2 regions of the Exiguobacterium sp. KKBO11 genome follow, and region 1 is predicted to be linked to the other one. Evidence: a T-box and tRNA genes for the amino acid it is inferred to sense, from the RefSeq annotation. Region 1 holds a T-box; the other holds one or more tRNA genes.

The links. A T-box is a leader RNA that pairs with one kind of tRNA and senses whether it is charged. The one in region 1 lies ahead of leuS (leucine--tRNA ligase), so its partner is inferred to be a tRNA-Leu.
Region 2: it encodes a tRNA-Leu, which carries the amino acid that the T-box ahead of leuS (leucine--tRNA ligase) is inferred to sense. The anticodon was not compared.

Annotation. Positions count from the first base shown of each region.
Region 1 covers NZ_LUCU01000011.1:516,832-525,130, forward strand. The annotation lists gene AYO36_RS02820 (peptidoglycan bridge formation glycyltransferase FemA/FemB family protein) at 1-530, shown strand, start outside; gene AYO36_RS02825 (HAD family hydrolase) at 624-1,268, shown strand; T-box leader at 1,307-1,529, shown strand; gene leuS (leucine--tRNA ligase) at 1,576-3,981, shown strand; gene AYO36_RS02835 (hypothetical protein) at 4,113-5,090, shown strand; gene AYO36_RS02840 (BaiN/RdsA family NAD(P)/FAD-dependent oxidoreductase) at 5,150-6,421, opposite strand; gene AYO36_RS02845 (putative polysaccharide biosynthesis protein) at 6,614-8,278, shown strand; gene AYO36_RS02850 (pseudouridine synthase) at 8,265-8,299, shown strand, end outside.
Region 2 covers NZ_LUCU01000011.1:1,089,095-1,097,393, reverse strand. The annotation lists gene AYO36_RS05650 (2-oxoglutarate dehydrogenase E1 component) at 1-2,386, opposite strand, end outside; gene AYO36_RS05645 (amino acid ABC transporter ATP-binding protein) at 2,699-3,427, opposite strand; gene AYO36_RS05640 (amino acid ABC transporter permease) at 3,424-4,068, opposite strand; gene AYO36_RS05635 (transporter substrate-binding domain-containing protein) at 4,100-4,867, opposite strand; tRNA gene AYO36_RS05630 (tRNA-Leu) at 5,070-5,153, opposite strand; gene AYO36_RS05625 (alpha/beta hydrolase) at 5,196-6,128, opposite strand; gene AYO36_RS05620 (hypothetical protein) at 6,150-6,491, opposite strand; gene AYO36_RS05615 (S66 family peptidase) at 6,507-7,517, opposite strand; gene AYO36_RS05610 (DUF779 domain-containing protein) at 7,706-8,068, opposite strand; gene adh (aldehyde dehydrogenase) at 8,091-8,299, opposite strand, start outside.

The sequences.
Region 1 (8,299 bases):
TTAGAACAGGAACGCGAGACGACCTACCTATTTTTGTGGCGTTGTATCATGAAACGATGGACCGGAAGAATGCTTCGGCTCATTACTATTTTACGGACAGTTATTTTGAACAATTATTTGAAGCAAATCCACTCTGTGAGCCATTGTTACTGATTGCGGAAATCGACGGAGAACCTGTTGGTGGATACTTCGTATTGCTCGGAAAAGAATATGCCCACGGTCATTTGATTGGTTGTAAGCGGGACGAAGCGAAGATGTTCCCGAATCAGCGACTCGAGTATGAAGCGATTCTTCAGACGAAAGCACGCGGTCTCATCGAACAACATCTCGGGGGTGGATATCAAGAACGGGATAGTCTCTTTGAGAGTAAATGCCGTTACACCGGGTATCGTTTATTTGAGTATCATCAAGGAAAATCCATTCTTCAACCAGCCATATACGATCAGTTATGTGTACGATACGGGTCAGATGCTGATTCGGATTATTTTCCAGCTTACCGACAAACCAGTGTCCAAATGGCGACAAGTTAAACAGTAACTAAATGAAGAAGGCGAAACGACTACATCGTGTAGTCGTTTTTTGATATGCTGAAATCATGATAGATCAATAGAGGGGGATGTGTCTTGAAAAAACGAGGTCTTATTTTTGATATGGATGGGGTCATCTTAGATAGTGAAATCCGCTACTTTGAGGTCCATCAGCAGATGTTCAAAACGTTATCGATTCCACTCGATCCGGTTCAGTATGCGACGTTCATGGGGAAAACAGGAGATGAGATGTGGGAAGAACTTGTCACTCAACACGAGCTCCCAGAAACAGCGAGTGCGTTACTTGAGGAAGAACATCGTTTGTTTCAAATTCATGCAAAACCGGAGGAATGTGGCTTAAAAGAGGGAGTCAAACAAGTCATCGAACAAGCGGCGTCTCTTGGTTACGATATCGGGATCGCCTCCTCGAGTTCGCTTCAAAAAATCGAACGCGTCATCCGTCATTATGAGCTTCCAATCACGCATTACGTCAGTGGGGAAGAAGTCATGCGTTCGAAGCCGGATCCTGCGATTTTTCGACTTGCGGCATCACGAATCGGGCACGCACCTGAAGATTGTCTCGTCATTGAAGACGCTGCGAACGGGATGATCGGCGCAAAAGCAGCAGGCATGGAAGTGATTGCGCTTCTCGATGATCGGATGCCGATGCAACGTCTAGAACAAGCGGATCATGTCGCACGATCGCATGCAGAAATCGAGGAAATTTTACGGAAGCGTTGACGCTTGAGGAAGAAACAGATTACACTAGGAAAAGATAGTCAAATGCATGGAACTGAAGTAGTAGGGGAAAGGTGCCGTCAAGAGAGCTGGTGGAAGGTGCGAACCAGTCGGTAACAACCGTGAACTCGTCAGGGAGCACGATTCGTGAAGTCGTAGTAGCGAATCCGGTCTTTCACACCGTTATCCGTGAATCAAGCGGTCTGTCATAGACAGACAACGTGGGTGGTACCGCGGAAGCCAAACCGGTCTTTCGTCCCTATTCCTAGGGACGGAGGACCGGTTTTTTTAGATTAGAGGAGGAAAAGACATGCCGTACAATCATCGCGAAATCGAACCAAAATGGCAGGCGCGTTGGGATCAAGAAAACGCCTTCGTCACGACAGAAGATCCAGAAAAAGAAGGGTTTTATGCCCTTGATATGTTCCCGTATCCATCAGGTGCCGGACTCCACGTCGGTCACCCGGAAGGCTACACAGCAACCGACATCCTCGCACGGATGAAACGGATGCAAGGATACAACGTCTTGCACCCGATGGGATGGGATGCGTTCGGATTACCAGCAGAACAATACGCCCTCGATACAGGGAATGACCCACGTGAATTCACAGCGAAAAACATCGAGACGTTCAAGCGTCAGTTGAAAGAACTTGGATTCTCCTATGACTGGGATCGTGAAATCAACACGACAGATCCGAAGTACTACAAATGGACACAGTGGATCTTTACGAAGTTGTATGAAAAAGGACTTGCGTTCGTGGACGAAGTCGCGGTCAACTGGTGCCCAGCACTCGGAACCGTTCTTGCGAATGAAGAAGTCATCGACGGATTATCTGAACGCGGAAATCATCCGGTCGTGCGTGTCCCGATGCGTCAATGGGTCTTGAAAATCACGGAATATGCGGATCGTCTTCTTGAAGATCTCGATGACCTTGATTGGCCGGATTCTGTCAAAGAGATGCAACGGAACTGGATCGGAAAATCAGAAGGTGCTGAAATCGACTTCACGATTGATGGACACAAAAAACAAGTCACGGTCTTTACGACACGTCCGGACACAATTTTTGGTGCGACGTACCTCGTGCTTGCGCCGGAGCATCCATTCGTAGCTGACATCACGACAGCGGATCACAAGAAAGCCGTCGATACGTACATTTCGCAAGTCCAAACGAAGTCGGACCTCGAGCGGACGGATTTAGCGAAGGAAAAAACAGGCGTCTTCACGGGTGCTTTCGCCGTCAATCCAATCTCAGGTGATCGTCTTCCAATCTGGATCGCTGATTATGTCCTTGCTTCGTACGGAACGGGTGCAATCATGGCGGTCCCAGGACACGATGAGCGCGATCATGAATTCGCGAAACAATTCGACTTGCCAATCGTTGAAGTCGTCGCGGGTGGAAACGTTGATGAAGCAGCCTATACAGGAGAGGGCGAACACGTCAACTCGCATATGCTTGATGGTCTTGGAAAACAAGAAGCAATCGAGACGATGATTGCTGAACTCGAAACGAATCAAGTCGGACGTAAGAAAATCACGTATCGTCTCCGCGACTGGTTGTTCAGTCGTCAACGGTATTGGGGCGAGCCGATTCCAGTCGTTCATATGGAAGATGGTTCGATGAAGACGCTCAGTCAAGAGGAGTTACCGCTTGAACTTCCAATCATTCCGGAAATCAAACCGTCTGGTACAGGCGAATCACCACTTGCGCTTGCGGAAGACTGGTTGGATTACACGGATCCTGAAACAGGAATGAAAGGGCGTCGTGAGACGAATACGATGCCACAATGGGGCGGAAGCTGCTGGTACTATCTTCGTTTCATCGATCCGCACAATGAAGAGGCGATCGCGGATCCAGAAAAATTAAAATACTGGCTTCCAGTCGATATTTATATTGGTGGTGCGGAACACGCCGTTCTCCACTTGTTGTATGCGCGCTTCTGGCATAAAGTCTTATATGATGCAGGTGTCGTACCAACAAAAGAACCATTCCAGAAGTTATACAACCAAGGGATGATTCTTGGAGAGAACAACGAGAAGATGTCGAAATCACGCGGTAACGTCATTAATCCGGATGAAATCGTCAAATCGCATGGTGCGGATACGTTACGCTTGTACGAAATGTTCATGGGACCACTCGATGCATCAGTTGCCTGGTCGGAGAACGGTCTTGACGGGGCGCGTCGTTTCCTCGACCGTGTCTGGCGCTTGTTCGAACGGACAGCAGACATTCAAGACGTTACGGAAGTCGATGCTGACTTCGAGCGAACGTACCACCAGACGGTCAAGAAGGTCACGGAAGACTTCGCGAACATCCAGTTCAACACCGGAATTTCGCAACTCATGGTCTTCGTCAACGAAGCAAACAAACAGCCGGTTCTTCCGCGTCACTTCCTTCGTGGATTCATCCAATTGTTAACGCCAGTCGCACCACACCTTGGTGAAGAACTCTGGGAACAACTTGGATTTGAAGAGACATTGACGTATGCAGCATGGCCAACATTCGATGAATCGAAACTCGTCAGCGATACGATGGAATTCGTCATTCAAGTGAACGGAAAGGTTCGCTCGAAAATCGAAATCAACATCGATGCGACAAAAGAAGAAATCGAAGCACTTGCCTTTGCTGATGAAAAGACACAAGAATGGATCGGCGACAAGACGGTTCGTAAAGTCATCGTCGTACCGAAAAAATTAATCAATATCGTGGCAAACTAAGCCATAGCCCCTTTCATTCGTTTGATGCGAATGGAGGGGGTTTCTTCATTTCCATCGCAAGTCCGCTTTTTTTTTCAACGACCTTCTGCTACACTGAATCAGAAACCGAGAAAGAAAGGCGAGTACCATCAATGAAACGATCTTATATAGTCTATACAACGATTTTTGCTGTCGTTTCGGGGTTGATCCTTTGCGTACTGCTCGTCTTCTCGAAGCCGGAGACGTTGTCACGTATTCAAGAAACGTTCGCGAAAATCGAGACGCAATCGAAGCATCAGGCAGCCGTTAAACAGGTGCCACCGAAAACGCCTTCAGCTATTCCGAACCCGGAAGAGCCGTTAATCAAAAATGTCCAACACATGTTATATGATGATTCCATTGGTTCGTACCTCGTCGTCACAGACGATTATCGTTTCTTTGAAATCAGTGGAACCGGGGAACGCATCAACGCATCTTTCCAGTTAGAAGAAGGAAAGTTGTTGCTCGCTGGTCTAGACGGTATGACGCTCGTTGACGGGGAGACCGTCGCGTTACTGACGTCGAATCAGATTCTGGTCACGATTACGCGAAAAGACGGTGTCTGGAGCGAAGAAAAACGTGAAAAAGTACAAGGAACGACGATACGGGATAGTTTCCACGGTCTTGGATATGATACGAAGAAAAAAGAATTCTATACGATTAATCATATTCGAGCACTGGGACGAGTCGAGGTGACCTATTTCGCGATGAAAGAGGATAAGATCAAGATTGATCCTGACGCCTCGGAAAAGAAAAAACGTGCGTTGAAGAAAAAACAGAAACCACCTTATCTGTCAGTCATCAAACGCGAGAAGATTGAAGCGGCGAGTGGGATGCGAAGTGATGCGAAGAAATCGTTCGAGTCCGAGTTCCGTCCGATTGGTCTTGCTGAACGGCAAGGTCGGATCTACACACTCGATTCAGAAGCGCTCTATCTCTATTCGATCGATCGAAAGGACAAAACGATCACGGGTGAGACAGCCAGTCCGAAAGTATATGGTTCGAAGGGGATTTTCGTGCAGGATAACGAGTTGTTCGCGTTAGTCGTCACGGATAAATTCTCAAGCCGATCGTTTACACCGATTGATTAAATCCTGACACAATAAGACCCGATTTCTCTGTTAAGCAGAAGAATCGGGTCTTGTTCATATTAAAAGACAGTATCACGTGCCATCTCTGCGGCGTGACTACCGGCGCAATGACCCGTCACGAATGCAGCTGTGATGTTGTAACCACCTGTATAGCCATGGATATCAAGAATCTCCCCGGCAAAGAATAATCGCTCGGCTTTTTTCGACATCATCGTCTTTGGATCAATCTCTTTGATCGAGACGCCACCACCCGTGACGAAAGCTTTATCAAAGTCGAGCGTTCCCGTTGCTTTAAGTGGGAATCGCTTTAATTTTTGCAAGAAGTCCGTCCAGTCCTGTTTCTTGACTTGTGTGCAGACTTCATCGCCAAAGCCGATTTGAGCAAAGAGAAGTTCAAGCAGACGTTCCGGCACGAAGCCGCGGAGGGCGTTGCGTACCGTTTTCTTGGGATTGGCTGCAAGCGCGGCTTGGAAGCGTTCGGTTAACGCACCGAGTGATTCGTCCGGGAAGAGATCGATCGATAAATGGACGATCGTCTCCTTCGAACGTTTGCGCTCCTTGATCGTGTACTGGCTACAGCGTAAAGCAATCGGACCGCTTAAACCGAAGTGGGTAAAGAGTAAGTCCCCCGTGTGTGTTTTGATTGCTTTATCTTTTTTGCCGTGGACCGTTAAGGCGACGTCACGTAGCGACAGCCCTTGTAATGTTTTTTCATGAATGAACGTATCACCTAACAAAATTGGAACTTCAGTTGGGAAGAGTTCCGTGATCGTATGACCCGCTTTTTCAGCCCACGGGTAGCCGTCACCTGTCGAACCGGTATGTGGAACGGATTGTCCGCCGACTGCAACGATGCAACTTTTTGCTTCAAGACGCATGCCGTTCTCTAAGATGACAGCTGCAAAAGAACCGTCTGGATGGAAGTCGAGCGTAGCGACCTGCGCGTCTGTTTGAATCTCGGCACCATGCGCGCGGATTTGATCGATCAATACACGGACGACATCTGCTGCTTTATCTGAGACAGGAAACATCCGTCCATTGTCCTCTTCTTTGAGGGCGACACCAAACCCTTCGAAGAGCTCGATGATCGATTCATTATTGAATTGAGAAAAGGCACTATAAAGGAAACGTCCGTTTCCTGGAATCGACTGGACGAGTTCGTCGAGTGGTTTTCGGTTCGTGACGTTACAACGTCCGCCGCCAGAGATCGCAAGCTTCCGACCTAATTTATTTCCTTTATCGAGCAGGAGCGTTCGAGCTCCAGCCTGTAAAGAGGCGAGCGTTGCCATCAAGCCGCTCGGTCCGCCTCCGATTACGATTACATCGTACATAAGGTCACCTCATTCATAGAATTCTGCTTGTTTCACTTTAGCAGAAGTTGCGACTGTAAACAAACCGTCTCTTTCAATTCAAGATAGACAGCGGTATAATGATTTGCAATTGTGTACGAGAGAACTTGTATAATGAGACAGTCACGATCAGAGTGTCGAGTTTAAAAATTAGAAAGCGTGAGGGATGTTACCATGTCCACAGTCAGTAATAAGCAGTCTACTTCTTCCGGCAATTCAGGATTCGTTCGTGGAACGATGCTCCTGTCCGGTGCGTCACTGATTTCCCGCGCACTGGGTTTGATTTATCTCTTTCCATTTCAGTTCATGGTCGGTGCGACAGGCATCATGTTCTATACCTATGCCTACAACTATTATGCGATCATGATCGGACTCGCGACAGCGGGGATTCCTGTCGCTGTCTCGAAATTCGTCGCCAAATACAATGCATTAGGAGAGTATGATACGAGTGAACGATTATATCGGTCTGGTCTGAAAATCATGTCCTTGACCGGGATTGTTTCCTTCCTCGCTTTATTCTTTCTCGCACCGTATTTAGCACACCGTGCCATTCCAGGTGGTGACGTTGATTCAGCTGCATACGTTGATGCCGTCACGATGACGATTCGTGGCGTGAGTTTCGCTTTACTCTTGATTCCATCGATGAGTATGACCCGAGGTTACTTCCAAGGGTATCAATCGATGGGACCAACAGCGATTTCGCAAATCTTGGAACAAATCGTCCGGATCATCTTTTTGCTTGCAGGAGTCAGCATCGCGATTTATTTATTTGATTCAGGTGCAGCATTTGCCGCAACGATTGCAACGTTCAGCGCTTTCATTGGTGCAATCGGTAGTGTTGCGGTTCTGATCTATTATTTCCGCAAACGTGCCAGCGGCTTGCAGGAACTACGTGCTACTCAAACCGTCCGTTCGCCGGATCGCCCGTTAACGGATTTGTATAAGGAATTATTGACGTATGCGATTCCAATCGTCATGGTCGGTCTTTCGACACCCCTTTACCAAGTCATCGACCAAAATACGATGAATGCCGCATTACAAAGTATCGGTTACACGCTCGAAGCGGCCGGAAACGCGACTGCCTATCTGATTGCGGATAGTCATAAGATCGTCTTGATTCCGGTGTCGGTCGCAACAGGATTGTCGTTGTCGGCAACTCCACTGTTGACGGCTTCCTTTACGCAAGGAGATATGCGGAAAGTACGGGCTCAAATCTCACAGATTTATCAACTCGTTTTCTTCGTGACGATTCCGGCAGTCGTCGGGATGATTCTCCTCAGTGAAGAAACGTTCCATGTGCTCTTCCCGAAAGATCAAGCGGCCTGGGTCTATCTGTTAAGTTATGCGCCGAGTGCGTTGTTCCTTGCCTTGTATTCTGTTACGGCAGCAGTCCTTCAAGGGATTAACCGTCAGTACTTCACGATCATCGCAACCCTCGCAGGGTTACTTGCGAAGTATCTCTTGAATGCGCCGTTGATTCATTTGACGGGTGATGGAACGGGTGCTGGTTATGCGACGATCATTGGTTATCTCGTTGCGACGGGATTGATGTTCTTCCGGATCACACAAACGGTGAAGTTCCCATTCAGTACGGTCTTGCGCCGGACATCTTTGATTCTAATCATCAGTGCATTGATGGGAGCAGGTGTTGCACTCGTGAAGTGGGGAATGGTGTCCTTCTTACCAGAGACGACATGGGCATCTCTGTTGATCCTGATTATTGGTGCGGCAGTTGGAATCGTGATTTTCGCTGGACTCTCGATTTGGAGTGGATTAGCAGAAGTCGTATTAGGACGTAAAATTTCATTGAAACGAGGACGAGGTCATGCGTCTAGATAAACTATTATCCAACATGGGGGC
Region 2 (8,299 bases), 570 kb from region 1:
CACGTTGGAAACTACCTTCCGTCAACTCAGAGACATCCGATGTTGCAAGCGGATGACGCAAGAGACTCTTCGGCGTCATGACGACGAGCGGTCGGACTTCTTCTTTTCCGAGAATCGCTGCTTGTCGGCGCAATAAATGGAAGTACTGGGCAGCACTCGATACGTTCGCGACCGTCCAGTTTTTCTCACCCGATAACGTCAAGAAGCGTTCTAAACGACCACTCGAGTGTTCTGGTCCTTGCCCTTCATAACCATGCGGAAGCAACATGACGAGACCTGATGTTTGTCCCCATTTCGCTCGGCTAGCTGAGATGAACTGGTCGAAGATGACTTGACCTGAGTTCGCAAAGTCCCCATATTGCGCTTCCCATAATACGAGCGTTTCCGGAGCGAAGACGTTATAACCGTATTCAAAACCAAGTACACCTGCTTCAGACAACGGACTGTTGTAGACCGAGAATGATGCAGTTGCCGTTGATAAGGCATGGAGTGGCGAGAAGCCTTCTCCTGTTTTCACATCATGAAGATTAATGTTCCGTTGTGCGAACGTTCCTCGTTCAGAATCTTGACCGCTCAAGCGGATTGGTGTTCCATCTGAGAGAATCGAAGCAAACGCCAATGTTTCGGCATGTCCCCAGTCAATTCCGTTCTTTGTCGAAAACGCATCCGTCCGGCGCTTCAGGACCTTCTCAAGTTTATGGAACACTTGGAAGCCATCCGGCCACTGTAACAATTCTTCGTTGTACGCCGTCAATGTTTCAATCGAGACCCCTGTCTCAATCGTCGGAACGCCTTTAAAGACGACGTCCGGCATGACCCCACCATACTCTTTCTCCGCGTTCGGTACTTTTTCACGAGCCGCTTTCATTTGATCATTGATCGACGTTTCAATCGATTGAATTTCGTCAGCTGTCGCATCCCCGTTCGCGACAAGCGTTTTCCCGTACAAGACACGAATTGGATCATGTTTATGAATCAAATCGTATAAGACCGGGTTCGTATTCATCGGTTCATCCATTTCGTTATGACCAAAACGACGATATCCGATTAAATCAATCATGACATCCTTCTTAAACGTTGCCCGGTACTCGCTCGCGAGCAAAGCGACTGCGAGACAGCTTTCCGGCTCATCCGCGTTGACGTGGAAGACTGGGATCTCGTAACCCTTAGCCAGGTCACTTGAGTAGCGCGTCGAACGGGAGTCCGTCGGCTCCGTCGTGAAGCCGATCGTGTTGTTCGCGATGATGTGAATCGTTCCACCGGTGTTATATCCTTTGAGGTTCGCTAAATTTAATGTTTCAGCAACGATTCCTTGACCTGGGAACGCAGCATCACCGTGTATCAGGATTGCAGCAGCAGCCGCTTGCTCTTGGCGTGGTGCACCTTTTTGTGAGCGATCATCTTGTGCCGCACGTGTGAAGCCTTCGACGACTGGGTCAACGAACTCAAGATGCGACGGATTGTTCGCAAGCGTCATCCGCACGTTACGTGTCTCTTGCTCGAGTTTTCGGTTTAAACCGAGGTGATACTTCACGTCGCCCGTCCAACCGTACGTGATCCCGATCGATCCTTCAGATGGTACGAGGTCGTGGTTCGGTGCATGCTGGAACTCAGCAAAGATCATTTCATATGGCTTCCCAAGTACGTGCGCCAAAACGTTCAACCGTCCACGGTGTGCCATTCCGATATTGATCGTCTCCGACCCATTCGAGATGAGGTGTCCGACGATCGTGTCGAGCAATGGCACCATCGCGTCAAGTCCTTCAATCGAGAAGCGTTTTTGACCGACATATGTTTTGTGCAAGTATTTTTCGAAGAGGTCCGTTTCAGCTAAGCGTTTGAACAACTGTTTCTTTTGTTCAGCGTCTAGCGTCGCCGTCAAAGCACCTTGCTCGATTTTCTGTCGGAGCCATTTCTTTTCATCGAGATCGTCGACATGCTGGAACTCAACTGCGGCTGCTCCCGTGTACTGCGCTTTTAAATGTTCGATGCCTTCAAACGCGTCCTGTACACCAGTTGGTGGTTCAGGACAGACGAGTGAGACTGGCATTTTTCGAAGATCTGCCTCTGTCAATCCGTACTGACTCAATTCGAATAATCCTGTTTCTCGCGGATGGTCCTTCAGCGGATAGATATCCGCCGCAAGATGTCCTTTTGCACGAATTTGTTCCGCTAAACGATTCGCCGCAAGATATTTTTCGAAATCTCCTGTCTCGACTTGCATCGGTACGACTGGTTCCGTCACGGGTGCACCATGCTCTTCGAAATAAGCACGTGTCTCCTCATCAACGGATGTCTTGTCTTCTAAAAAACGCTCGTACAATTCAATGATGTAGCCAAGGTTTGGTCCATAGAATGCTTGTTGATCTTGCTCGTGGCCTGCCATGTACGGTTCCCCCCGTTTCTATATTTCTCCCCACACATCCAGTGGATACTCGATGTGTTTCCAGCCCTCTACCTGTTAGCGCTTTCAAAAGGAATTGCATGAATAAAACGCTGAACGTCATGAGAAGGAATGATCGTGTCATTCTTCCATGAAAGTGCCTTCGTTACTATATTACTACTCTTTTCCTGTGTGTGCATTTCGAATTCCCAAATTCTCACGCTTAAATGTATAAGTTTTTCTTATGAGCGCTTAGCCAGTTATTTATGATTCGTTAAAAAACCGGCGTATCCGAATTTAGATACGCCGGTTTCATCATAAGACTTTACTAAGGAACGATTGCGTCCGTTCGTGTTGTGGAGAATCAAACAATGCTTGTGGTACGTTCTCTTCGACGATATAGCCACCATCCATGAATAAGACGCGATCTCCGACCTCACGAGCAAATCCCATCTCATGGGTCACGACGACCATCGTCATGCCTTCAAGGGCAAGTTGTTTCATGACGGCAAGCACGTCACCGACCATTTCCGGGTCGAGCGCTGACGTCGGCTCATCAAATAACATGATTTTCGGATTCATTGCAAGCGCGCGGGCAATTGCGACCCGCTGTTTTTGCCCCCCAGATAATTCACCTGGATAATTATCCGCTTTTTCACGTAATCCGACTTTATCGAGTAGTTCAAGTGCCCGCTGTTTCGCCTGTTCTTTATCCGATTTACGCACTTTGATCGGTGCAAGCGTGACGTTTTCTAGCACGGTCTTATGCGGGAAGAGATTAAAATGTTGAAAGACCATCCCGACTTCTTCCCGGACCTTGTTGATATCGACCTTTGGACTCGTAATATCGAAATCATCGACGATGACGGTACCACCTGTAATCTCTTCCAATCGATTCAAACAGCGTAAAAACGTACTTTTCCCAGATCCCGACGGACCGATGACACAAACGACTTCTTTTTCGGCAATCGAGACGTTGATGTCTTTTAAGACTTCATTCGAACCGAATGATTTCTTTAGATTCTTTACTTCTATGATACTCATCGTAATGTAAACCTCCGTTCCAAGAACTTCGCCACTAAGGACAAGAGATAAATGATGACGAAGTACATCAATCCGACGACGGACCAGACGATGAATGGTTCAAACGTCGTTGACTGCTGCACTTGACCTTGTTGTGTCAAGTCAGCGATCCCGATAATCGACAACAACGATGTATCTTTTAAGCTGATGATCGATTGGTTCGTAATCGTTGGTAACATCCGCCGGAATGCTTGCGGTAAGATGATCTGTACCATCGTTTGACGCCCTGTCATCCCGAGTGAACGCGCAGCTTCTGTTTGTCCTTTATCAATCGACTGGATACCAGCTCGAATGATCTCCGCAAAATAAGCACCGGCATTGATTGCGACCGTCAGTATCCCTGCATACATCCGGTCCATCGATAACCATTCGAGCGAATTGAGTCCAAAATAGATGAAGAATAACTGAACGATGAACGGCGTTCCGCGAATGACATCGATATAGACGATCGCGATCCCGTTTAAGATTTTTGATGGTGATAACCGCATCAATGCGACGACTAAGCCAATCAGAAAGCCGACGATGACCGCGATGATGAAAATATACAATGTGACTTGAAGCCCTTCCAAGAAAAATGGAAATGCGGTTTTGACCACTTCCATTGGCTATCCCACTCCCTTATCGCCTTGCGACTTATTTCAGATACGTGTCAACGATTTTATCGTATTCACCGTTTTCTTTCAGATTCGCAAGCCCTTTGTTGATTTTCTTCATCAGATCCTCGTTCTCACCTTTTAAGACAGCAATTCCGTAGTTGTCCCCGTTGAGACGGTCTCCGACAAGTTTTAATCCAAGGTTTTGTTGTTTGTTGGCATATGAGATGACAGGATAATCTTCAATCAAAGCAGCAGCGTTACCGTTCTTCACTTCTTGGAACATCGCTGGACTGTCATTGAACTGTGTGACCGTGAATCCCAGTTTGTCTGCGTTATCCGTTGCATATTTCGCACCCGTCGTTCCCTTTTTGACGGCTACTTTTTTCCCTTTTAAATCGTTGACGGATTTAATACCATTCTCATCTTCTTTGACGACTAGAATAAGACCAGCTTTGAAGTATGGATCCGAGAATGTGACGACTTTCTTCCGTTCTGGCGTAATACTCATACCAGCAATGGCAACGTCCAATTGATTTGCTTGAAGTGCCGGAATGATGCCGCTAAAGTCCATCGCTTCAAATTGAATCTTGAAGTTCTGATCCTTCGCGATTGCTTTCATGAGATCGATGTCGATTCCTTTGTACGTATCCCCGTCTTTATATTCGAATGGTGGATACGTGACGTCAATGCCGACCTTGTACGTCTTTCCTTCAGACGACTCTTCTTCTTTCGAACCGATGCTACATGCACCAAGTACGAGAACACAGCTCATCAAGAGCGCTAGCAAGATACTCCCTTTTTTCATGTTTGTTTCCCCTCTCCTATGTGTTAAAGATTGTCTACTTCACTTAGTACTTTCCCTGAAGAGTACCCTCTTTAAAACGTATTTTACCAGAAAAATTCTAAAAAGATAAATATTTCTGAATTTTTATTCGTTGTAATCGTTTTCTATTCAGCAACAAAAAAGAAGGCAACCCCTTGCTGGGATTGCCTCCTTCAATCATTTATGCCGCCGAGAGGACTTGAACCTCCACGGTGTTGCCACCACTAGATTCTGAGTCTAGCGCGTCTACCAGTTCCGCCACGACGACGTTGATTTATGATATTAATATAGCGGGTAACGAACTGAGTTGTCAATCATTTCGCAAGATGTTGCGAACGAACTTCTCGACGACATCATCATACAATGCCGGATCCTCAAAATAGGCCATCGCGTGAGCGGCATTTGGAATGACGACGAGCTCTTTTTCCGTTGGACAAGCTTCATACAGCTCATATACCATGTCTGTCGGTACAAACGTATCCGCCCCACCATGGATGAACAAAATCGGTACCTGTGCTTTTTTGACTTGTTTCAACGATGATGCTTCACGGAACGTATAACCTGCCTTTAGCTTCGTCAATACGCTCGTCATGCCTAAGAACGGAAAGTGTGGTAGTCGGTACATCCGCTTCATCTGATACGCAAGGACAGCATTGACGGACGTATAGGCACAATCAGAAATGATCCCTTTGATTTGTGGTGGGAGTTGTTCGCCACTCGTCATCAATACGGTCGCCCCTCCCATCGACACCCCATGCAAGAACAGTTTCGCATCCTGTCCGATCCGTTCAATCAGATAGTTCGACCAACTGAGACAATCTTCCCGATCATGCCATCCGAATCCGATATAGTGACCGTCACTCATTCCGTGTCCACGATTATCGGGCATCATGATATGGAAACCGGCCTGATGGTACAGATAGGCGAATCCGGCTAAATCCGTTCCGACGCCTCCGTACCCGTGCACGAGAATGACGATCCGATCTGACGGAACAGGTGACGGAAGAAAATGCCCGCGTAACGTTAAACCGTCTTTCGCTTCAATCTCGATCCGCTCAAGCGGTTGCTCCTTGATCCACGTCTGACCAGGTTGCATCAATCGGACCATCTCGTCACTTAAATCTCGATTATTCGATAAGAATGGCTTTGGATTCGTGGCGATTGCCATCTCATAAAAATAATAACTCGCTGCTACTAATCCGGATCCGATGACTCCGATTCCAATTTTTGTTCTGCGACGCATCTGCCCCACTCCTTCTTTCCGTTATAGCTCGATCTTTAGTTGAGCAGCATGGTCATCCTCTTCATCCTGCAAGACTTGTTGACGTAATCGTTGTTCTTGTTGCTGACGCCGGTAGGCAAATTCTTGGACGAGCTCTGTACCCGTGAATCCATCTTCTACGAGTTCGCTCAATAATTCCGTTTCTGTCTCGACGACCTCCCCCGGACGTCGCATGACGAGAACATCTCCGACTTGTGCAATCAGCAATTCATCTTCTAGACGAAGTGCATCGTAAAATGGTTCAGGTAACGTCATTCGACGTGTCTCCGGATTGATATGGACGCGTTTATAAACGCCTAATGCTTGAAACTTACGACGTGCCATTGCGTGCTCTCCTTTTTAGTTGAACGTAAGATCGATTCGTGAATCTTTCCCTTGAATACGAACCGTCCCCGTCGCTCCATTGATTAACGTCAACTGTGGCGGTTGATGACCGATGTCAAGATCATATAAGACTGGTAAGCCCGTCTCATCCGCGAGATATTGATATACGTCTAGCCATGTCAGGTCTTCTATAATCCTTGCAGACGTACGGCCAAATAAAAAGCCAGCCGCATGGTCGAACCACCCAGCATACGCCATTTGTCGCAGCGTCCGGTGTACCTCTGCAGAATTCGCTTCAGACACCTCAAAGTACCAGAGTATCGGTTCTCCGTTGATCTCTTCACGCTGGAAACGCTGCACATCTCCATACGGTGTCCCAATCAGATGGCGAATCGTCTCCAGACACCCACCAAGTAACCGTCCAGTCACTTCTGTTCGCTCATCAAGTGCTTTCCATTCCGTCGCTTCCGTTAGCTGAAATAACGAACCTGTTGGACGTTCTTCATCAGTCCACTCGGGTTGATAACGATCGGAAGCCCATTGTGTGACGGTTCCTCCAGTTGGCGTCGCGAGCACCCGTCGCCAGGCACTTGTCGTCTCGTCCCATTCTTCACTCCGAAGCTCAACGAAATTCGGACCATGTGCTGTCGCGATTCCCGTCTGAAGCGTCAGACTGAGCAATAACGTACTGATATCAGAATAGCCAAGCAACCATTTTGTTTGGTAAGTAGCTAGCGTCAACTCGGGTAAAAGATCAATGGCGCGTTCCCCGCCAAATGGCGGGATGACGGTATCAATCGTCTCATCCGTCATCATGTGATTCAATTCTTCGGCGCGTTGTTTGACCGGTGCACTCTCAGCAAGTTGATGCGACCAAATCGTTTCGCCTAAACGGACGTTCATTTGCCGTGCTTGTACCTGTTCAACTGCTTGTTCGACCCATTCCTGTTGCTGTTCACGTAATCCGGAGGAGGGCGCCGTCACTCCGATCGTTTGACCTGTCCAACCTAAAAATGGATATTTCATGGTGACCCCCTATAATGTCATAGTGTGAAACTATCTTCTCGTCAAAATATGAGTTCATTATACCGTTCTTATGCCGCATTACCAACTTTTATCCTGTTCGAACGTTGTGATACGAACAAAAAACACGATTCCGTACAAGCGACCTGAATGAACAAGTCGCATCGACGAAACCGTGTTTGATTCCTTTATTAGCTTGATGCTGATAGTTCAGCGTATTCCTCTTGCGTGAACGCACGGGAGCGTGTCAAAAAACGTTTCCCTTCGACACCTTCAAGAGAGAACATTCCGCCTCGACCATCCACGACATCAATGATGAGTTGCGTATGTTTCCAGTACTCATATTGATCTTCATGAATATAAAACGGACAACCACCGATCTCTCCCAGTTTTTTATCCTGATCTCCTAGGAATAGATCACCCTGCGCAAAACACATCGGGGAACTGCCATCGCAACAACCACCAGATTGATGAAACATCAACGGACCGTGTTTTTCTCTCAACTGGTCGATTAACTCTAGACAAGCTGCTGTCGCCTGAACACGTTCCACCATTTGCATCCACGTCCTTTCCGACTTAGAAGAAACCGAGTTTATTCGGGTTGTAACTAACGAGTAGGTTTTTCGTCCGTTGGTAATGGTTGAGCATCATCTTATGGTTTTCACGTCCGATCCCTGACATTTTGTAACCACCAAACGCCGCGTGAGCTGGATATTGGTGATAACAGTTCGTCCAGACGCGTCCTGCTTCGATCGCACGCCCAAACCGATAAGCACGGTTCATAT